DNA from 4 places in the Mesorhizobium sp. WSM4806 genome. Region 1 is predicted to be linked to each of the others. Evidence: predicted binding sites of a transcription regulator. Region 1 holds the regulator's gene; each other region holds the start of a gene.
The links. The regulator LexA, encoded in region 1, represses DNA repair genes until DNA is damaged. The targets are predictions, from matches to a motif close to TGTTCNNNNTGTGTTCNG.
Positions count from the first base shown of each region.

Region 1 (5,480 bases):
GCACGGCGCGCATCGCCGGCATCATGGCGGCCAAGAGGACGCATGAGCTGATCCCGCTCTGCCACCCGCTGCTGTTGACCAAGATATCGGTAGATATCGAACCGGACGCGAAGCTGCCCGGTCTGAAGGTCACGGCGCTGGCCCGCGTCACCGGCAAGACCGGCGTCGAGATGGAAGCGCTGACTGCCGTCTCGGTCGCCTGCCTGACCATCTATGATATGGCCAAGGCGGTCGACCGCGGCATGGCGATCTCCAACATCAGGCTGATGGAAAAGACCGGCGGCAAATCCGGCGACTACAAGGCGGACGCCCAGGGGGCAGGCCGATAATGGCGCTGCTTGCGGTCGCCCAGGCGCTCGAGCACCTGCTTGAGGACGCTGCGCCCTTGCAGGCTGAAAGCGTCGCCCTGATGGACGCCGCCGACCGCGTGCTGGCGGAGCCGCTCATCGCGCTCCGCACCCAGCCGCCATTCAACGCGTCGGCCATGGACGGCTATGCCGTGCGGGCCGACGATGTCGCCTCCGTGCCCGCGAGACTTTCGGTGATCGGCATGGCGCCGGCCGGACGCGGCTTTGCCGGGACAGTCGGCCCGGCGCAGGCCGTGCGCATCTTCACCGGCGCGCCGCTTCCCGCTGGCGCCGACACCATCGTCATCCAGGAGAATGTCCGCGACCTCGGCGGCGGCATCGTCGAAGTGACCGCGCCGACGGTTGAAGGCCGCAACATCCGCCGCCTCGGGCTCGATTTCTCGCAGGGCGACGCGCTGCTGGAGAAAGGCCGCCTGCTTGATCCGGCGGCATTGTCGCTGGCGGCATCGGCCAACCACCAACAGGTCAGCGTGGTGAAACGGCCGCTGGTCGCCATCATCGCCACCGGCGACGAATTGCTGCCGCCGGGCAGCGACCTTGGCCCCGACCAGATCATCTCCTCCAATGCCTATGGCGTCGCCGCCGCGGCCCGCTCGGTCGGCGCCTGCGCACTCGATCTCGGCATCGCCCCCGACCGCAAGGAGGCGATCGCCGCGCTGGTGAAAAAAGCCGTCGCCGCAGGCGCGGACGTCATCGTTACGCTGGGCGGCGCCTCGGTCGGCGACCACGACCTCGTCCATGACGTGCTGACCGGTGAAGGCATGGCGCTCGATTTCTGGAAAATCGCCATGCGGCCCGGCAAGCCACTGATGTTCGGGCGGCTGGGCGACATCCGCTGCATCGGCCTGCCCGGCAATCCGGTGGCCAGCCTGGTCTGCACGCAGCTCTTTCTGAAGCCGCTGCTGGCGCGGCTCGGCGGCCGCGCTTTCCGCCAGGACATGCGTCAGGCGCGGCTTGGCGCCGCCATGCCGGCCAACGATCTCAGACAGGACTATGTACGCGCGGTGGTGAAGGAAGAAGCCGGCACGCTTGAGGCAACGCCGTTCAGTATCCAGGATTCCTCGATGCTCAGAATGCTGGCCGACGCCAACGGACTGGTCGTGCGCGAGCCATTCGCTCCCGCGGCCGCAGCGGGCGCCGCCTGCAGCGTGCTGATGCTACGCTGAACAAAGCGTCAACACATTCATTAAACTTTAAATGGTTGCGGAACACAACTGGAACAGATAGTGTTTGTTCTGGGTTTGTTTTTCTGATTCTGTTGGGGGTCGCGATGCTGACACGCAAACAACATGAACTGCTGATGTTCATCCACGAGCGGCTGAAGGAAAGCGGCATTCCGCCCTCGTTCGACGAGATGAAGGAAGCGCTCGACCTCGCCTCCAAATCGGGGATCCACCGGCTGATCACGGCGCTGGAGGAACGCGGTTTCATTCGCCGCCTGCCCAACCGCGCCCGCGCGCTGGAGGTGCTGCGCCTGCCCGATTCGATCGCGCCGGGCCTCAATGCGGCGCGCAAATTCTCGCCGAGCGTCATTCAAGGCAGCCTTGGGCAAGGCGGCCTTGGACAGGGCGGCCTCGGACGGCAGATCAAGCCGGCGCCTTCGCGCATGCGTGCGGCCGGCAATGACGACGACGTCGTTGCCACCGTCTCCATACCGGTGATGGGCCGCATCGCTGCCGGTGTGCCGATCGACGCCATCCAGCACCAGACGCATTCGATCTCGGTGCCACCGGACATGATCACCGGCGGCACGCACTACGCGCTGGAGGTCAAGGGTGATTCGATGATCGAGGCCGGCATCTTCGACGGCGACACGGTCATCATCCGCAACGCCGACACCGCCCAGCCTGGCGAGATCATTGTCGCTCTGGTCGACGAGGAGGAAGCGACGCTGAAGCGATTCCGCCGCAAAGGTGCCTCGATCGCACTGGAAGCCGCCAATCCGGCCTACGAGACGCGCATCTTCGGGCCGGACCGGGTCAAGGTGCAGGGCAAGCTCGTCGGACTGATCCGGCGTTACTGAACGGCAGGCTTCTTGGGTTTCTCGGCCCTGAGGTATGGCGGCAGGCCCCTCGCCTCGCGCGAAAACCGCCGCTGCTCATGCCAGGGCCTGTATGGCTGTCTGACGGCAAAACGGATTTCTGCGCGCGTCGTCGCCGATAGCGGATCGAAGAAGACGGCGGCACTGCCCATGCGAGCGAGCTGCCGTTTGGTGACGACGAGAACCAGCGGGTTGCGGCAGGGTTTGTAATAGGCTGTGGCATCGTCGATGACGATCAAATCCGCAAAGGCACAGGCCGGCCGCGCGGTTTTGCGGTTGTCGGCGAGCGCAATGAGCGCGCCGGACGGATGCCGGGCCAAGCACAGGCCGGCAGTGCAGGTGAAAGGCGCTCCCGGCGGCAGGTCGGCCGGGTCGGCGATGTCGAACCGCACATCTCCTTTTTCGAATGTCTCCGGCTCGACGATCGTTGTTGAAACCAGCGCATGTTTCCAGTTGTCGGTGGTGAATTCGTTCGAACGCATCCGGTTGACGGCAAGTTCGCCGCCGCCGATCGGCAGCGCCACCAGATGCGCATCCTCCGAGATCAGCACGTCGGGGGTGCGCGTCTCGGAAATCGTCAGCAGGCCGGCGAGCGCAAAGGGAAGTGCCGCAAGCCGCAGCCATGTCGTCGCCATCGTGGCGATGACCAGGGCGACCGTCACCAGCAGAACCGATTGCAACGAAATCAGGCCGACTGCATCGACCGGCGAACGCTCCGAGATCCATCCCGAAATTGCAATCATCGCCGTCAGGCCCTTGCCCATCATGTAGAGGAAAGGGCCGTCGAGGCCGAAAGGCATTGCCAAGGCGCTGAGGACGGCCAGGAACATGACGATCGTGACGATCGGCATGACGGCCAGATTGGCGAACAGGCTGAGCGGCGAGACGCGCTGGAAGTGCCAGATGGCGAAGAGCGCGGTGGCGCTGCCGGCAATGATGGACGTCATTGCGATGGTGCCTGCCCCGGCGACGAGCTTGCGCGTGACGAAAGCGACCGGTGACCGTCGCTGTCGCGGCGCCTTGGCCTTGTCGGCACGATAGTCGGACCAACCGGCATAGGCGCCCACGAGAGCCGCAGTCGCGGCGAACGACATCTGGAAGCTTGCGCCGACCACCTCGTGCGGCGACACGACGATAACGGCGATGGCCGAAATCGCCAGGTTGCGCATGGTGAGTGCCGCCCGGTCGAACAGCACGGCGACAAGCATTACCGCCAGCATGATGAAGCTGCGTTCAGCCGCGACCACGATACCGGAAAAGATCAGATAGGCAGCGATGGAGACGAGTGCGGCAGCAGCCGCATATTTCTTGACCGGCCGGCGCGACGAAAAGTCGGGAAACAGCGCAAAGGCGCCGCGCAGCAATCCCATGACGGTGCCGGCGACAAGCGCCATGTGCAGGCCGGAAATGGAGATGATGTGGTAGATGCCGGTGCGCCGCATCGATTCGTTTATCTCTTCGGGGATGCCGGCACGCACGCCGACGATCAGCGCAGCGGCAATCTCCCCCTCGGCACCACCGATGCTGTCCCTGATATGGTCGGCGATGGTTTCGCGCGCCTTCTCGATCGACGAAGAAAGGCGTGCGGTTAACGGTGCATCTTCGGAGACGACGATCTTTGGACTGCCGAGGAAAAAGCCACTGGCACCGATACCGGCGAAATAGCTGTCAAAGGAAAAGTCAAAGCTGTCCGGTCTGACCGGGCCAGTCGGAGGCAGAAGCCTCACATAGCCGGTTGCCACCGAGCCTGCGGTCATCTCAGCGGGAATCTTGCGTGCCGACACCCTGACACGTTCGGGTGCATAACGCAGTGTCGGCCGGGCGGTCGACATCACATCGATGGTCAGCCTGATCCGGCCGTTCGCCATTTGGTCGAGCCTGACGACACGGCCGGTCAGCCGGGTCTGGATTTCCGAACCGAGCATCTTCGTTCCGGCGCGCCAGGTTTCAACCTTGGCGGCGAGCACACCAAGCGCGCACAGCAACGCTGCCATGAAGCACAGGTGCGTTTTGCGGCGTGAGCGCGTGACGGCCGCACACAATGCCGTAAGGACCACGACGGCGATGGGCTGGGCAAAGTCCGGTTCGACGGCAAGCGAAAAATAGACGATCACCCCGCATGCCAGGAAAACCGGCACCAGCAGGAAGGCGACGCCCCGGTCGAGTTCCAGGCCGGCTGCCGCGGCCACGCTGTTGCGGACACCGGATGGTGAAAGATGGCTGAGCTGTCGGCGAAAACGAATGACAGGGCCGGGTGCTGAAGCCGGTATCGGCGCCGGGCGATCCGGCGAAAGAGGTTGGATGCTCAGCGGCGACGCAGGCAGCGAAACGGGTAGCGACTCAGTGTGAGGAACGTCGGCAAACAGCGATCGTTCGCTGACGCTTGCGGTCGCGCCCTCGCTGTCGTCCACGCCGCGGCCTGGTCCAGCCATAGGGTTCGCCCCTTGCGCCCTCGACCTCCTATGCTACATGAACGCGCGACGCGCGAAAGTCCGCGCACCACATCCGTTTTCTGCGCTTGCCCAGGAGTTCCATGTCCGACAAGGTCGTCACCCGTTTTGCCCCTTCGCCCACCGGATTCCTGCATATTGGCGGGGCGCGCACGGCGCTGTTCAATTGGCTGTATGCGAAACACACTGGCGGCAAGATGCTGCTGCGCATCGAGGACACCGATCGCGAGCGTTCGACCGATGCGGCAACCGCTGCCATCCTCGATGGGCTCTCCTGGCTCGGCCTCACCTGGGACGGCGAACCGGTATCCCAGTTCGAGCGCGCGCCGCGCCACCGCGCGGTTGCCGAGGAGCTGGTGCGCCTCGGCAAAGCCTATTACTGCTATGCGACGCCGGCCGAGCTGGAGGCGATGCGCGAGAGTGCGCGGGCCAAGGGCTTGCCTCCCCGCTATGACGGCCGCTGGCGCGACCGCGACCCGTCAGAGGCACCGGTTGGCGCCAGGGGCGCGATCCGCATCAAGGCGCCGGCCGAAGGCGAGACGGTGGTACATGACCGCGTGCAGGGCGGAGTCCGCTTCCCCAACAAGGACCTCGACGATTTCATCATCCTGCGCTCGGACG
Region 1 is NZ_JBVVQZ010000041.1:2,470-7,949, reverse strand. Features, by position in the region: gene moaC (cyclic pyranopterin monophosphate synthase MoaC) at 1-329, shown strand, start outside; gene AC0L2M_RS33940 (molybdopterin molybdotransferase MoeA) at 329-1,534, shown strand; gene lexA (transcriptional repressor LexA) at 1,639-2,391, shown strand; gene AC0L2M_RS33930 (ComEC/Rec2 family competence protein) at 2,385-4,841, opposite strand; gene gltX (glutamate--tRNA ligase) at 4,943-5,480, shown strand, end outside.

Region 2 (5,480 bases), on a different contig from region 1:
TATGCACGCTCGTCGTCATGGCCGAAAGATAGCAATTTTTCCCAAGCGCAAGAAGACTGCCAGGGCCTATTCTTCCCGGTCTCCTGACAATGTGGGCAGAAACCATGTTCAATTCATCCTCCTTTGCCGAAGCCCTGCACAGTGACGGGCCAGCCGCAGGCCTTGCCGAAAAACTGAACCTTTACGGCCGCTTCGTCGGCGCCTGGACGTTCGATGCCACGCGCCATCTCGAAGACGGCCAGGTGCTGACCGGACGCGGCGAGGTGCATTTCGGCTGGGTGCTCGAGGGCCGCGCGATCCAGGACGTATGGATCTTGCCCGTGCGGAACAGTGGCGCACAGAGCTCGCTCGGCAAATGGACCTTTTATGGCACGACACTGCGCGTCTATGACCCCGGCGTCGACGCCTGGCATATCTTCTGGAGCGATCCGCGCACCCAGTATTACAGCCGCCAGCTCGGCCGCGCCGAGGGCGACACCATCGTCCAGCAAGGCGCCGACGGCACCGGCGCCTCGGTGCGCTGGAGCTTTTCCCGGATCACCGAAAATTCGTTCCGCTGGCTAGGCGAACGCTCGCAGGACGACGGCGCGACCTGGCGGCTCGAAGTCGAGTTCCTGGCGCGGCGCACCGCCAGCGCCTGACCTGCATGGTTTCCCCTGACGCCGCTTTGCTCTACCAATGCTGGGATCTCGGGCACTGCCCGGCGGGGAGGGTCAGAGATGCCGAGCTTCGACAGCCTGTTCAACGCCTTCGTCACCATTCTGGTGACCATCGACCCGCCTGGCCTGGCGCCCCTCTTCCTCGCCGTGACGCGCGGCATGAACCGCGAGGAGCGCAACCAGGTTTCCGTGCGTGCCTCGATCATCGCTTTCCTGGTGATGGCGCTGTTTGCAATCGCCGGCGCATCGATCCTGTCGGTGTTCGGCATCACGCTGCCGGCGTTCCGCGTCGCCGGCGGGTTCCTGCTGTTCTTCATCGCCTTCGAAATGGTGTTCGAGCGCCGGCAGGACCGCAAGGAGAAGATCGGCGACGTCGCCATCACCAAGGACATGATCCACAACATCGCCGCCTTTCCGCTGGCGATCCCGCTGATCGCCGGTCCGGGAGCGATTTCAGCGACGGTCCTGCTGTCCGGCTCGTTTCCAGGTCTTGGCGCGCAGGCAGCCCTTGTCGGCATCATCGCGATCTGCCTTGTCATCACCTACCTGGTGTTCGTGCTGGCCGAGCGCATCGACCGTATTCTCGGCCAGACCGGCCGCTCGATCCTGACACGGCTGCTCGGCGTCATCCTGGCGGCGCTTGCCGTTCAGTTCGTCGCCGATGGCGTCAAAGCGTTGATGGCAGCATGAAAATGAGGCGGTCTCGCGCTTGATCGCCGCCGAGGCCGTCATTTTCGTCGTCCAGCTCGCGCAACGAACCGCCACTGGACGCTATCCTACTTCGCCGTCGTATCAATAACTTCGAAGTCGTGGGTGATCTCGGCGGTCTTGGCCATCATTGCCGAGGCCGAGCAGTATTTTTCGATCGAAAGATCGATTGCCCGCCTGACCTTGTCAGGCGAAAGCGCGCGGCCCTTGACGACAAAACGCATATGGATGCGGGTGAACACCCGCGGCTCCTTCTCCGCCCGGTCGGCATCGAGTTCGACCACGCAGTCTTCGACCGCCTCTCGCCCCTTTTCGAGGATGTGGACGACATCATAGGCCGAGCAGCCGCCAGTGCCGAGCAGCACCAGTTCCATCGGGCTCGGCCCCGGCGTCTTGCCGTCCGGTCCGAACGCGGTTCCCAGCACCATCTTGTGACCGCTGCCGGACTCGCCGACGAAAGTGCGCTCCTCGACCCATTTGACCCGTGCTTTCACCTGATACGTCCTTTCACCGCACACCGCTCAAACGCACAACGTCCCGAAAATCCAAGATAGATTTTCGGGACGCCAATGCGTGGCCTCAAATAGCTGGCTGTCAGCTCGCGCAGAGCCGCTCGCTCCAAGCGATCAGAACGGAATTTCGTCGTCGAGTTCGCGCGACGAACCGCCGCCACCCTTGTTGCCGCCGCCGCCGCGATTGAGACTCTCGCCCGGGCCGGACTGGCCGAAATCGGAACCGCGGCTGCTGCCGCCACCGGCATAGCTGCCGACCTGACCGCCCTCGCCCTGCCCGCGTGCGTCGAGCATCTGCAGTTCCCCACGGAATTTCTGCAGCACGATTTCGGTCGTGTAGCGGTCATTGCCGGTCTGGTCCTGCCATTTGCGCGTCTGCAACTGGCCCTCGACATAAACCTTCGCACCCTTCTTCAGATACTGCTCGGCGACCTTGGCGAGCTGCTCGTTGAAGATCACGACATTGTGCCACTCGGTCTTTTCCTTGCGCTCGCCGGAAGTCTTGTCGCGCCAGCTTTCCGACGTGGCGACGCGGATATTGACGACCGGCTCACCCGAATTCAAACGGCGGATTTCCGGGTCCGCCCCGAGATTGCCCACCAGAATGACCTTGTTGACGCTACCCGCCATGATACTTCTCCGCGCTCATCCGAAACAATTTTTTCTCGCTCTCACCTTATAGACTGCGGACATTCCCCGCCTGCCGTGGCTGGCTTTTCCCACAAGGTTTTTGTTCTCTTTTCGTTCTATAACCATCAATCCGTTTTGTCAAGGAATGTCAGCAATCGATGGGTTCCGCCGTACCGTTCCATATGGGCGCGAAAAGACTGCTTGCCAAATCAATAAGCGTAGACTTATGCTTCCGGCATGATCGAAGCCGAGATTTTTCGAGCGCTTGCCGACCCGACGCGCCGCGCCGTCTACGAACGGCTCGCCGCCGGCGAGATGACGGTGTCGGAACTGCGCAGCGGCATGAGCGTGTCGCAACCGGCCGTGTCGCAGCATCTTGCAGTGCTGCGCGGCGCCGGCCTGGTGGCCGAGCGGCGAGCCGGCCGCAACGCCTATTATCGCGCCGATCCGCAAGGGCTTGACCCTCTGCTCGGCTGGATCGAGCGTTACCGTGCGTTCTGGCCCGAGCGTATCGAACGGCTCAAGGCGGTTTTGAAGGATATGGACCAATGACGGCAAACAGCATTCCGACATGGCGGCAGATTCAATCGAGTTCGAGTGCGAGCTTCCAGATCCGCCGGAAAAAGTGTGGCGGGCGCTGACTGTGCCGGACCTGCTCGCGGCCTGGATGATGCCGAACGACATCAAGCCGGAGATCGGCGGCCGCTTTGCCGTTGCCAAGGCGGATGCACCGATCGAGTGCGAAATCCTCGACGCCGAGCCCGAACGCCTGCTGCGTTATTCCTGGCGGGAGCGGCCGGCGCTTGGCGATACAGCGGATCCGCTCACCAGCCCGCTGGACAGTATCGTCACCTTCACGCTCGACCGCACTGTGTCGGGCGGCACCCATCTGCGCATCGTCCACAACGGCTTTGCGCGAGTAGCCACGCCTGCGATTGCCGGCGCCGGTTGCCGGGTTTCGCTCAACGCACATAGCCCCAGACAGACCATAGCCGCAAACACGCCTCGCCTCGTCCTGCGCGCGGCCTGAGCAGCACAACGGAGAAAAGCGATGAGCGGTTTTGCCAATCTGGTGCCGATGGTGATCGAGCAGTCGAGCCGCGGCGAACGCGCCTTCGACATTTTTTCGCGGCTGCTGCGCGAGCGCATCGTCTTCATCAACGGTCCGATCGACGACAATGTGTCGGCGCTGGTCTGTGCCCAGCTCCTGTCGCTGGAATCCGACAATCCCGATAAGGAAATTTCCCTCTACATCAATTCGCCGGGCGGCGTGGTGACCAGCGGTTTCGCCATCTATGACACGATGCAGTATATAAGCAGTCCGGTATCCACCGTCTGCATGGGCTTTGCCGCCTCGATGGCCTCGTTCCTGCTGATGGCCGGCACACCGGGGCGACGCATCGCGCTGCCCAACGCCAGCATCCTGCTGCACCAGCCGTCAGGCGGTTTCCAGGGCCAGGCCTCCGACATCCAGCGCCACGCCGAAGGCATCCTCAGGACCAAGCGGCGCATGACCGAGCTTTACGCGCACCACTGTGGTCGCACGTTCGAAGAAGTCGAACGCACGCTCGACCGCGATCATTTCATGACCGCCGCGGAGGCAAAGACATGGGGCCTTGTCGACCATGTTTTTGACACGCGTAAGAGAGCGGCGTGAAAGGGTAGCCGGCTCATAAGCAACGTCGGTCAGCCGTTCGGCTAGTTTGATCGCCACCGGTCTGGCTTCGGCCAGAGTGCGGCGATACAGTCCGCCGATGTCTGAGATCTCACGCATTTGCTTGAACCGGCTGATTATCGGTATCGCCGTCGCGGCGATGACCTCCGGCGCGGCGTTCGCCGAAGACAGTTCACCGCCTTCGCAGAACGGCACGCTGCCCGGTGTGACCAACGACTATCGCATCGCCAAGCCGGCTGCCGAACCCGACGAGGCCGTGTCCAGCAACGGCCAGTTCAAGATCGGCGATACCGATGTCAGGATTTCCGGCAGCATAACCTTCGATGTCGGCGCGGGCTCGATGAAGGCCCCCCGGTGATAGGACACCTCCATCGGCCTTCATCGCTGCCACAATCTCAAGGCACTCGTGCGCCTGCGGCTCTGAAACGAACAGCCCCGCCGCTGCTTCCGCAAACGGTCGGGGCTTTTTTGGATCTGAAATCCAAACTTGCCGGGAGTACACTGCCGGCTTTTGATTTCGGATGCTTCGCGGCATTCAGCCGACGATCCGACTAGTAGTCTCTGATTTTAATGGGATCGGCAGGTCACGGTTTGTCGGGCGGCGCAGACGCCTGGCCCTGGCACTTATGCCTGCCGCGGCTCCAGCGACACGTGGAGCCTCAAGGGACTGTCCGGTGGAGTCATTCCTTTGCTCTCCTTTTCTGTCCATTGCGACTGGTGTCGTCCGAAGCGCATATCGCAAAGCCTGCGGCGTCTCGCAGGCCGCCTTGGGGCGGCGAGGCCATCGAAAGACGGTCGGCTTCGGTTGACGTTTGGAGTCTGCCCCCCTGAGCCCGAGACGTCAACAGTTGGATAGCCGATTTACCAAAAACGTGATCGCTTGTGTGGCGAATCCGAACTTTGCATCCGTTTTGAGCAGCGCGACGTCGGCTGTGGTTTACATGAACGCATTTGTCAGGAGCGTGTTCGGCCTTTGTTCTTTCCGCTTGCTCGCCCGCGCGAAAGACGGTTAAAGGCTTGGTCGAGAGTTCTCTCGAAACGGTGGCGAAATTACCTACATAGGGGATGGTCGGGACAACCTGCCATCCCACGAGATTCCAGATCTGAGGCGGCGACCGGCGATGGCCGACCATAAATATCTTTCCATTCGCGGGGCGCGCGAACACAATCTGAAGAATGTCGATCTCGACCTGCCGCGTGACAGCCTGATCGTCATGACCGGGCTGTCGGGGTCAGGCAAGTCGTCGCTTGCCTTCGACACCATCTATGCCGAGGGCCAGCGCCGCTACGTCGAGA
Region 2 is NZ_JBVVQZ010000009.1:71,783-77,262, forward strand. Features, by position in the region: gene AC0L2M_RS15575 (helix-turn-helix transcriptional regulator) at 1-19, opposite strand, end outside; gene AC0L2M_RS15580 (hypothetical protein) at 105-641, shown strand; gene AC0L2M_RS15585 (MarC family protein) at 720-1,349, shown strand; gene AC0L2M_RS15590 (OsmC family protein) at 1,436-1,861, opposite strand; gene AC0L2M_RS15595 (single-stranded DNA-binding protein) at 1,994-2,509, opposite strand; gene AC0L2M_RS15600 (ArsR/SmtB family transcription factor) at 2,747-3,061, shown strand; gene AC0L2M_RS15605 (SRPBCC family protein) at 3,081-3,539, shown strand; gene AC0L2M_RS15610 (ATP-dependent Clp protease proteolytic subunit) at 3,561-4,166, shown strand; gene AC0L2M_RS15615 (hypothetical protein) at 4,324-4,542, shown strand; gene uvrA (excinuclease ABC subunit UvrA) at 5,306-5,480, shown strand, end outside.
Region 2: a site for LexA is predicted at 2,611-2,628, ahead of AC0L2M_RS15595 (single-stranded DNA-binding protein). Genes of this name have one in related genera too.

Region 3 (5,480 bases), on a different contig from region 1:
TGCCGTGGCATTTCATCCGCGAGCGGCAGGGCGCGAAGCTGGTCTGGGTGCCGGTCGACGATCTCGGCATCTTCCACATCGAGGAGTTCGAGAAACGGCTGACCGACCGCACAAAACTGGTCGCCATCACGCACATGTCGAATGCGCTGGGCACGGTGACGCCGATCAAGGAGATCGTCCGCATCGCGCATGCGCGCGGCATTCCGGTGCTGGTCGACGGCAGCCAGAGCGCCGTGCACATGCCGATCGACGTGCAGGACCTCGACTGCGATTTCTTCGTCTTCACCGGCCACAAGGTTTATGGGCCCTCGGGCATCGGCGTGCTCTATGGCAAGAAGGACATGCTGGAGCGCATGCGCCCGTTCATGGGCGGCGGCGAGATGATTGAGGAGGTGACGCAAGACATCGTCACCTACAACGATCCGCCGCACCGTTTCGAGGCAGGCACGCCGCCGATCGTCCAGGCGATCGGGCTGGGTGCGGCGCTCGAATATATGGAAAAGATCGGCCGCGAGCGCATCGCCGCCCACGAGGCCGATCTTAGGGATTATGCCCATCAGCGGCTGCGCGCCATCAATTCGCTGCGCATCTTCGGCGAAGCGCCTGACAAGGGCGCCATCATCTCCTTCGAACTGCAAGGCATTCATGCCCACGACGTGTCGATGGTGATCGACAGGCAAGGCGTCGCCGTCCGTGCCGGCACCCATTGCGCCCAGCCGCTGTTGAAACGTTTTGGCGTAACCTCCACATGCAGGGCATCGTTCGGCATGTATAACACCAGAGCCGAAGTCGACGCTTTGGCCGATGCGCTCGAAAAAGCGCGAAAGTTCTTCGGATGACGATCATGGATGATGTAGGCCACACCGCTGAGACCACGTCGGAAACGGTAACCAATGAGGTGGTTTCCGCCTCGGCCATTCCCGCCGACGAACTGGCACGGCTGACCGACGACATCGTTTCGGCGCTGAAGACGGTCTACGACCCGGAAATCCCGGCCGACATCTATGAGCTCGGCCTGATCTACAAGATCGACATCGAGGACGACCGCTCGGTCAAGATCGACATGACGCTGACCGCGCCGGGCTGCCCGGTGGCCGGCGAAATGCCGGGCTGGGTGGAAAATGCCGTCGGCGCCGTCGAAGGCGTTTCCGGCGTCGAGGTCAACATGACCTTCGATCCGCCCTGGTCGCCCGACCGCATGTCGGAAGAGGCGCAGGTCGCGGTGGGCTGGTATTGAGGCGCACTTGCGCCAGGCAGAAAACTTCACCATTTTAGGTGAAGACTCATTCCGCAGGCCTTGAACCTGCGCGAACGCGGAGAAAAAGAATGGGACGCTTCGCCGTCATCACGATGACCGAAAAGGCTGCCGATCGGGTTCGCGAGATCGTCGCGACCCGTGAGAATGCGCATGGCATTCGCCTTGGCATCAAGAAGGGCGGCTGCGCCGGCATGGAATATACGGTCGACCTGGTGACCGAGCCCAACACCAGGGACGATCATATCGAGCGCGACGGCGCCCATGTCTATGTCGCGCCTGAGGCAGCGCTTTTCCTGTTCGGCACCGAGATGGATTTCGAGCAGACGACGCTGCGCACCGGCTTCACCTTCCGCAACCCGAACCAGAGCTCGGCCTGCGGCTGCGGCGAATCGGTGGAGCTCAAGCCGGCCGATCTGAAGGCCCTGGCCGAGGCGCGCGCATCGGCCTGATCTTCCTTCGCCCCCGTGTCCCCCTCATCCGGCCCTTCGGGCCACCTTCTCCCCGCTGGGGAGAAGAGGCTTGCATCAACGCTGGCCACCTCCTCTCCCCTCGGGGAGAGGTCGGATTGCCCCGAATTGCCCTTCGCAATTCGGTTGGCAATCCGGGTGAGGGGGCTTAGCCTATGCGAACGGGGAGAAGGGACCTAATCCACCCACATTCCCGTTCGTTTGTGCCAGTCTGCGATCGATTCCTCGGGATAGACGTCGAAGACCTTGTCGTCCTTGCCGATTTCGGGCTCGACCCAGTTCGCCCTGTATTCAGCATGAGGTGCACCTTTTCAGGCGGTTTCGGCAGGTCGGTGTCGATCGCCGAGGCGAAGGGGTGGACCAGTTCCGGCCAGGTCCGGTCGTAGAGCCACAGTGCCGATCCGCATTTCCTGCAGAAGTTCCGCTCGCCTGACGAGATCTCGCACTGCGGATGCTCATCATCCTCGATCTCGGCCTGGTAGGCGCCAAGATTGCGCTTGCCCTTGATTTTCAGCGTCTCGTAATCGGCGCCGAGATTGATGGCAAAGCCACCACCGCCCTGCTGCTTGCGGCAGATCGAGCAGTAGCACAGCATGAAAGGCACCGGCGTGTGGCTTTCCACCTCGAAGCGGACAGCATTGCACCGGCAGGACCCTTTGAGCAGAAGCGGCATGAAAAACTCGGACGAAATTGGTTTTCAACTTGTCAGGATGGTGCCGGTTGCGGCGATGACAAGGGGAAATCCGGATGACATGATTGCGGCATGGACAATGAACGCATTGCCGAACTTTTCGAAGCCCTCGGCCCGGTCAGCATTCGCAAGATGTTCGGTGGCAAGGGCATCTATTTTGATGGCGTTATCGTCGCCATCGTGGTGCGTGGCGAATTGATGCTGAAGGCCGACGCGGAAAGCGCGCCCGAATTCGAGGCGGCCGGCTGCCGGCAATGGACCTATACCGGGTCGCGGCACGGCAAGCTGGTGTCGATGCCGTATTGGAGCGTTCCCGACAGCGCCTTCGACGATCCGGATGAGATGGCGGTCTGGGCGCGGCGGGCCTATGAGGCGGGGCTGCGGGCCGGCAAGTAGCTGCTGGTCGTCACCTCATGCCAATTCCTGCGGCTCGGGCACAAGGGCCAGCGCGTCGGCAAAGTCTGCCGCCGTTAAGCCCGGCACAAGCCCGGCACTTTCGATCGCGAGCATTGCCGCGGCAACGCCGTCGCGCAGCGCTGCGCGCAGCGTCAGGCCGCGCAGCAGGGCGGCGACCGTTGCGCCCGCCAGCGCATCGGCGGCGCCGTCCGTGACTTTTTTCGGCGGCAGGATCGAGAAGGCGTCGGTTTCGTCGAAACCGAGCACTGGACCGTCGCCAGCGGTGACCACGCCGCTTTTCAGGCCGGCGCGTCTTAAGCCGTCGACAATGCCACGCTCGTCAGCATCGACGTCGGCGCCGGTAAGCGCGCCGGCCTCGTGCCGGGTCATGAAGGTCATCGCCAGAAACTCCAGCACCAGCGTCAGCCGCGCCGCCTTGCTGGGCGAAACGGCAAGTGCAAACACCGGCTTGCCGGCTGCAAGCGTCACCAGCCGCTCGAGCGCCGTCGACGGCAGGTTGGCGTCGCACAGAACCGCATCGGCGGTGCTGATTGCCTCGCGCACCTTGGCACGGCGGATCTGCTTGGCAAGCGCCAGGTCGTAGAGCGCTATGTCGGCAAGACCGACGATCAGCGCGCCGTCGCCGTCGAATATCGTCGTGTTGCTCGGCGTCGTGCGATCGAGGAACACCACGGACAGATCGGCAATGCCGGCCGCAGCGACGGCGCGCGCGACCGTATCGGCCAGAACATCGCCGCCGCGAACCGAAAGCAGCGAGCCGGAGACGCCGCGGCGCACGGCGCAGCGCAGCGCATTGAAGACGGCGCCGCCAACCTCCTCGCGCATCATGCCGGGATTTGACGCCGCCGGCACAAAGGCGCCGGCAAGCCGGCCGCGCCGCTCGATATAGACGCCGCCCACTGCCAGGATCGTCGGCGACTTCATCATGCCCAGTGAGATGACCTTGTTGCCCGGATGGAGACTAGGTTGTCCGGCGGAACCCGGCAACCCGAAGCGCGATTCGGAAGATGCCCAGCAGAATCCTGCGGGTGAAGCGGGATACATCCTGGGGTGAAAACGCGAAACAAAAAAAGAACAAATCCGGATACTGTTGGTTTTTCAATCGTTTGTCTCCCCTTGCCAGACGAGAACAAAAAAGGTACAAATTAGTAAGGATTACGGATTGTCCGGCCTTCATTGACGACCAAGGGGTGATGTATCATGGCTCAGAATTCTTTGCGGCTTGTAGAGGACAAAACGGTGGACAAATCAAAGGCTCTGGATGCGGCGCTGTCGCAAATCGAGCGTGCCTTCGGCAAGGGCTCGATCATGCGGCTCGGCGCAAACGAGCAGGTCGTCGAGATCGAAACGGTGCCGACCGGTTCGCTTGGCCTCGACATCGCGCTCGGCGTCGGCGGCCTGCCGCGCGGCCGTATCATCGAGATCTACGGGCCGGAAAGCTCGGGCAAGACGACGCTGGCGCTGCACACTGTGGCGGAGGCCCAGAAGAAGGGCGGCATCTGCGCCTTCGTCGATGCCGAGCACGCGCTCGACCCGGTCTATGCCCGCAAGCTCGGCGTCGATCTCGAAAACCTCTTAATCTCGCAGCCCGATACCGGCGAGCAGGCGCTGGAGATCTGCGACACGCTGGTGCGTTCCGGCGCCATCGACGTTCTGGTGGTCGATTCGGTCGCGGCGCTGACGCCGCGCGCCGAAATCGAAGGCGAGATGGGCGATTCGCTGCCCGGCCTGCAGGCCCGCCTGATGAGCCAGGCGCTGCGCAAGCTGACCGCCTCGATCTCGCGCTCCAACACCATGGTCATCTTCATCAACCAGATCCGCATGAAGATCGGCGTCATGTTCGGTTCGCCCGAGACCACGACCGGCGGCAACGCGCTGAAATTCTATGCTTCGGTACGCCTCGACATTCGCCGCATCGGCTCGGTCAAGGACCGCGACGAGGTCGTCGGCAACCAGACCCGCGTCAAGGTGGTCAAGAACAAGCTGGCGCCGCCCTTCAAGGTGGTCGAGTTCGATATCATGTATGGCGAGGGCGTGTCCAAGACCGGCGAGCTGGTCGACCTCGGCGTCAAGGCCGGCGTGGTCGAAAAGTCGGGCGCCTGGTTCTCCTACAATTCGCAGCGTCTCGGCCAGGGCCGCGAGAATGCAAAACTGTTCCTGCGCGACAATCCCGACACGGCGCGCGAGATCGAATTGGCACTACGGCAGAATGCCGGGCTGATTGCGGAGAAGTTCCTCGAGAATGGTGGTTCCGAAGGCGGAGACGACGGTTTCGAGGACGAAGCTGGCGCCATGTAGGCTTCGGCAATGGCCGGAGTTTGGCCATGATTCCCGCACATCACCTCCAGCCTGTGTAATCGAGTTCTGTATTGTTGCGTTCGAACCGCCGGCCTAGCGCCGGCGGTTTGCGTTTCAGCGGTGGCGCCGAGATGACCGGCAAGCCGGCAACGAGATGACCGGCAAGCCCCGCAAATTGGCCCAATACCGTGTTTCTGGACAGGGTGCAACGCGGCGGCTAAAAGGCCATGTCCATTTGCCGTCGGCCGGGCCGACGGCTCTCTCTAAAGCTAAAAGGCAGTGTTATTCATGAGTGGCGTGAATGAGATCCGGTCGACATTCCTCGACTATTTCCGCAAGGAGGGTCACG
Region 3 is NZ_JBVVQZ010000004.1:140,798-146,277, reverse strand. Features, by position in the region: gene AC0L2M_RS08345 (cysteine desulfurase) at 1-839, shown strand, start outside; gene AC0L2M_RS08340 (SUF system Fe-S cluster assembly protein) at 845-1,237, shown strand; gene sufA (Fe-S cluster assembly scaffold SufA) at 1,327-1,707, shown strand; partial or broken gene AC0L2M_RS08330 (GFA family protein) at 1,902-2,398, opposite strand; gene AC0L2M_RS08325 (TfoX/Sxy family protein) at 2,489-2,812, shown strand; gene AC0L2M_RS08320 (PfkB family carbohydrate kinase) at 2,828-3,760, opposite strand; gene recA (recombinase RecA) at 4,034-5,131, shown strand; gene alaS (alanine--tRNA ligase) at 5,420-5,480, shown strand, end outside.
Region 3: a site for LexA is predicted at 3,893-3,910, ahead of recA (recombinase RecA). Genes of this name have one in related genera too.

Region 4 (5,480 bases), on a different contig from region 1:
GCATCCAATGCAAGCTATGACTGCCCGAAGCGATTGCCCTGTGTGCTTGCTTCGATCGCCTCCAGGCGGCATAGATCAGGCATGACTGAAACCTGCCGCCCGCGCCGCTCGGTGCTTTACGTCCCGGCCTCGAACGACAAGGCGCTGGCCAAGATCTCGTCGCTGGCCTGCGATGCCGTCATCATCGATCTCGAAGATGCCGTCGCCCCGGCCGACAAGGTTTTTGCGCGCGAAAAACTGGCTGATATTTTCGCTCACCGCGCAAACCTGCGCTGCGAAATGATCGTGCGCATCAACCCGCTCTCCAGCGAATGGGGCGCCAAGGACTTGCTGGCGGCGGCAAGCTGCGAGCCCGACGCCATCCTGCTGCCCAAGGTCGACACGCCGCGCGACGTCCTGGAAGCCGGCGACGTCCTCGACGACAATTTTTCACCCGACGCGGTGAAGCTGTGGGCGATGATCGAGACGCCCAAGGCGCTGCTCAACATCGGCCCGATTGCCGAGCTTGGCCGCGATCCGGCCTCGCGGCTGGTCTGTTTCGTTGCCGGAACGAACGACCTGGTCAAGGACACCGGCATTCTCGCTACGCCCGACCGGCGCTATCTCACGCCATGGCTGATGCAGATGGTGCTCGCAGCACGCGCCGGTGGCCTCGACCTGCTTGACGGTGTCTTCAACGATTTTCGTGATCTGGACGCTTTTGCGCGCGAATGCACGGAAGCAGCCGCCATGGGGTTCGACGGCAAATCGCTGATTCACCCGGCCCAGATCGATGCCGCAAACCGCGCCTTTGCACCATCTGCCGAAGGCGTGGCCGAGGCGCGTGCGGTCAAGGAGGCCTTCGCGCTTGCCGAAAATGCCGGCAGGCAAGTCATTGCGCTGAACGGAAAAATGCTCGAGCGGCTGCATCTGGCGCAGGCCGAGAAACTGCTGGCGAAGGCGGCCGCCAGCGCCAGCGGGACATGATCGCAACCCACCACAGGAATGAAAAATGAAACTCTACCGCTTTCTGTCCGGCCCGGACGATTCCAGCTTCTGCCACAAGGTGACGGCGGCGCTGAACAAGGGCTGGCACCTGTTCGGCTCGCCAACCTATTCCTACGACAAGCAGACCAAGGTCATGCGCTGCGGCCAGGCCGTGGTGAAGGATGTCGAGGGCCAGGAATACGGCCCTGGCACCAAGCTCAGCGATTGGTGACATCGCATCGAGCATAAACATCTTCCAGATGTCGGCGGGCCAGCACCCCCCTCTGTCCTGCCGGACATCTCCCCCTCAAGGGGGGAGATCGGATGTCGCATCGGCTTTCGCCAATCTTCAGAGTTGCAGCGTGTGCGGTGCGGGCCAAAGCTGCCAGTCTCCCCCCTTGAGGGGGAGATGTCCGGCAGGACAGAGGGGGGCCGCGAAGGAATGAGACGTCGATCCCTTTACTCGGCTGCCTCTTCGATCCGCTCCATATCATCGTCCGACAGGCCGAAATGGTGGCCGATCTCGTGGATCAGCACATGGGTGACGATGTCGCCCAGCGTCTCCTCGTTCTCGGCCCAGTAGTCGAGGATGGCGCGGCGGTAGAGCGTGACGCGGTTCGGCCCCTCGCCGGTCTGCGGATTCCAGCGCTCGGCGATGCCGCGCCCCTCGAACAGGCCGAGCAGGTCGAAAGGCGTTTCCAGCGACAAATCGTCCATGATCTCGTCGGTCGGGAATTCGGCGATCTGGATGACGATCTCGCCGGTCAGCTTGCGAAACTCCTCCGGCAGATGGGCGTAAGCTTCTAGCGCCAGGAACTCCATTTCCTCCATCGACGGCGAAAGCTCGTCGTGCCAGGTACGGGTTTTGTAGATGCGGGCCATGCTTTGTCCTTCTGATCCCGGCATATAGGCTTTCGCGCCGGACTCGGCAATTGGCCGGGTTGCCGTCCACGCGCGGCAGGAATAAATTCCTCATGACTGCGCCCATGACTCCGCTTGACTCTTCGGCCGCCCTCTGGAATCTATTAGAACATAACAGGAACAATTGTGAGTGGAAGCTGACCGTCATGGCGACAAGCGCCGTGGCGCGGGAGACTGTTTTTGCCCTGCGCCGCCAGATCGCGAAGATCGAGGGAACGCTGCCCGAGCGCCTGCAGGCGCCGGCCGCAGCCCCCGTTGATGCGCCCCGGAATCCAACAGCTGATGTCACGTCCAAAAAAATCACGCCCAAGAATCTGACAATCGTCCGCCGCGGCCTCGCCGTGGCGCCGCCCGATGCGTTTCTGCGCACCGGCGCCGAAGATCTCGATACTGCGCTCGGCGGCGGCCTGCCGAAGGCGGCGCTGAGCGAGATCCATGGCGCCGCGACCCGCGATGCCGGGGCCGTCGCCGGCTTCGCCCTGTCGCTCGTCAGCCTGATCCTCAAACAGGGGCCGCGACTGCCGGTCCTGTGGATCGGCACCGCGGAAATCTTCCGCGAGGCCGGCTTCCCCTATGCCACAGGACTTCATCGCCTTTTCGGCATCGAGCCGGAGCAATTGCTGTTTTCCGAGGCGCCAAGGCTCCTCGATGCGCTGTGGACCGCCGAGGAGGCCGCCCGGATGACGGCGCTCGCCGCCGTCATCCTCGAAATCCGCGGCAGTCCGCAGCGGCTGGACCTCACCGCGACGCGGCGGCTGCACGCCCGGGCACAGAGCGCCGGCCGGCCGGTGTTTTTGCTGCGCCAGGCCGGCGAACCCGAGCCGACGGCGGCACCCGTCCGCCTCGTCCTGTCGGCGGCGCCGTCGGCACCACGCCAGACGATCGCCGGGCCGCTCGCCGGCTCGATCGGCCGTCCCGCCTTCACCGTCAGCATCGGCAAGAGCCGCACCGCCTTGCCAGGACAATTCACACTGGAGTGGAACCCCGATGAACGCAGTTTCGAGGAAAGAAGGGCCGGGGAAAGACGGCAAGAACGGGCAGCGAATCCTGTCCCTGTGGTTTCCGCATCTCGCCGCGGAAAGGATCCTGCGCCAGCGTCTGGGGCGGTCCTGGCGTTCGCGGCCGTCGGATCACCTGCCGCTGGTGATCAGCCATCGCCAGGCGAACGCGCAGCGCATCGCCGCCCTCGACGAGCGGGCTGAGGCGCTTCATCTGAAGCGCGGCATGGGCATAGCCGACGCGCGCGCCATGCATCCGTCGATCGACGTCGTGGAAGCCGATCCCGAGGCCGACCGCCGCCTGCTCGAAAGCCTCGCCGACTGGTGCGACCGCTACACCCCGCTGGTGGCGATCGACGCAGCCGATGGCCTGTTCCTCGACGTCACCGGCTGCACCCATCTTTTCGGCGGCGAACGGGCGATGCTGGACGACATCCTGTCGCGCTTTTTCCATCAGGGTTTCGATGTCCGCGCCGGCCTTGCCGCCACACCAGGTGCAGCCTGGGCGGCAGCGCGGTTTTCTGGTGATCGCATCGTCCCCGGTGGCGAGGAGGAAGCGCTTCTCGCGCCCTTGCCGCTGGCGGCGCTGCGCATCGAGCCTGACATCCGCGCCAGCCTGGAAAGCGTCGGCCTGCGCACGGCGGGCGCCGTCATGGCAGCACCGCGCGCGCCGCTGGCCCGCCGCTTCGGCAGATCGCTGCTTTTGCGTCTCGACCAGGCGCTCGGCCGCCTCGACGAGGCGGTGTCGCCGCGCCTGCCGGTGGCGCCGCTTTCGGTCGAACGCCATCTCGCCGAACCGATCATGCTGACCGACGAAATAGAGCGGCTGGTGAAAATGCTGGCGACGACATTGAAGGCGGACCTCGAGCGCCGCGGCGAGGGCGCAAGAAGGCTGGCGCTGCTGCTTTTCCGCGTGGACGGCGCCGTCAGCCGCATCGCCGTCGGCACCTCGCGGCCGTTGCGCGAGCCGTTGCTGATCCAGAAATTGTTCCACGAGAGGCTTGCCGCGCTCGAACAGGACATCGATGCCGGCTATGGCTTCGATCTCGTGCGCCTCTCGGTGCTGTCGGCCGCGGCCTTCGACATGCAGCAGGCGGATCTGACCGGCGAGACGCGCGACGACGGCGCCGACATCGCGCTTTTCGCCGACCGCATCCGCGCCCGGCTCGGCGACAGCGCGGTTTTGAAACCGGTCGCCGTCGAGAGTCATCTGCCCGAGCGCGCCGTCGCCATGCTTCCCTATGCGGAGGCGCCGCAAAGGGTCTCTGCGCCGAAGCAGCCGGGCAAGATGAAAGACACTAGGCCTGTCTTTCCGCCGGAACGGCCGATCCGGCTGTTCCGTTCGCCCGAACCGATCGAGGTGCCGGCCACCGAAATGCCTGAGGGACCGCCGATGAATTTCCGCTGGCGGCGGGCTCTCTACCGGGTGGCGCGCGCCGAAGGGCCGGAACGCATCGCCGCGGAATGGTGGCGGGAGGCAGCGGGGCAGGAAGCGACCCGGGATTATTTCCGCATCGAGGATAGCGACGGCCGCCGTTACTGGCTTTATCGCCAGGGTCTCTACGGCGCCTCGCAGGCGGCGCCGCGCTGGTTCATGCATGGGGTCTTCGCATGAATGCGCTGGCGGTCGTTCCCTATGCCGAATTCGGCATCCAGTCGAATTTCTCGTTCCTGCGCGGCGCCTCGAAACCGGAGGAGCTGGTGGTCGCGGCAAAGTTTTTGGGCTTTTCGTCGATCGGGCTTGCCGACCGCAACACGGTGGCCGGCGTCGTGCGCGCCTGGCAGCAGGCCAAGGTGGAAGGTCTTTCCTGTCATCCCGGCTGCCGCCTGGTGTTTTGCGATGGCACGCCCGACGTTCTCGCCTATCCGCAGGACCGCAAGGGCTGGGGCCATCTGTGCCGCATGCTGACGCAGGCCAATATGCGCGACGACAGCGAAAAGGGCGCACCGCTGCTCTATCGCGACGACCTTTTCGAATGGGGCGATCGCATGTCGCTGGCGATCCTGCCCGATCTGTCGACGCCGGCCGAGGATCACCTCAGGCTGATCAGCCGCCTGAAAGATCGCTTCGGCAAGACCCTGCGGCTTGCCGTTTCGCCGGATTATCACGGCAACGACCGCTACCGTATCGAGCAGGCGGCTGCCATGGCCGAGGCATCAGGCATTCCGCTGATGGCGACCAACGACGTTCTTTACCATACGTCCGAACGGCGCCGGTTGCAGGACGTGCTGACGGCGATCCGCCTCAACGTGCCTGTTGCCGAAGCCGGGCTGGAACTGGCGGCCAATGCCGAGCGCCATTTGAAGCCGCCAATGGAGATGGCGCGGCTGTTCCGGCGGCATCCGCAGGCACTGGCGCAAACGCAGCACTTTGCCGGCGAATTGAGCTTCTCTCTCAGTGACCTCCAATACAACTATCCCGACGAACCGACGGAATCGGGCCTCGGGCCCCAGGCCGAACTGGAAAGGCTGGCTCTGGAGGGAGCCGCGATACGCTACCCCTCGGGCGTTCCCGCCGATGTGACCAGGCGCATCCGCGAGGAGCTCGCTTTGATCGAGCGCCTGAATTACGCGCGCTATTTCCTGACTGTATAC
Region 4 is NZ_JBVVQZ010000020.1:102,163-107,642, forward strand. Features, by position in the region: gene AC0L2M_RS26980 (HpcH/HpaI aldolase/citrate lyase family protein) at 82-966, shown strand; gene AC0L2M_RS26985 (DUF1737 domain-containing protein) at 992-1,198, shown strand; gene AC0L2M_RS26990 (metallopeptidase family protein) at 1,426-1,848, opposite strand; gene AC0L2M_RS26995 (ImuA family protein) at 2,034-3,089, shown strand; gene AC0L2M_RS27000 (DUF6504 family protein) at 3,031-4,500, shown strand; gene AC0L2M_RS27005 (error-prone DNA polymerase) at 4,497-5,480, shown strand, end outside.
Region 4: a site for LexA is predicted at 1,993-2,010, ahead of AC0L2M_RS26995 (ImuA family protein). Genes of this name have one in related genera too.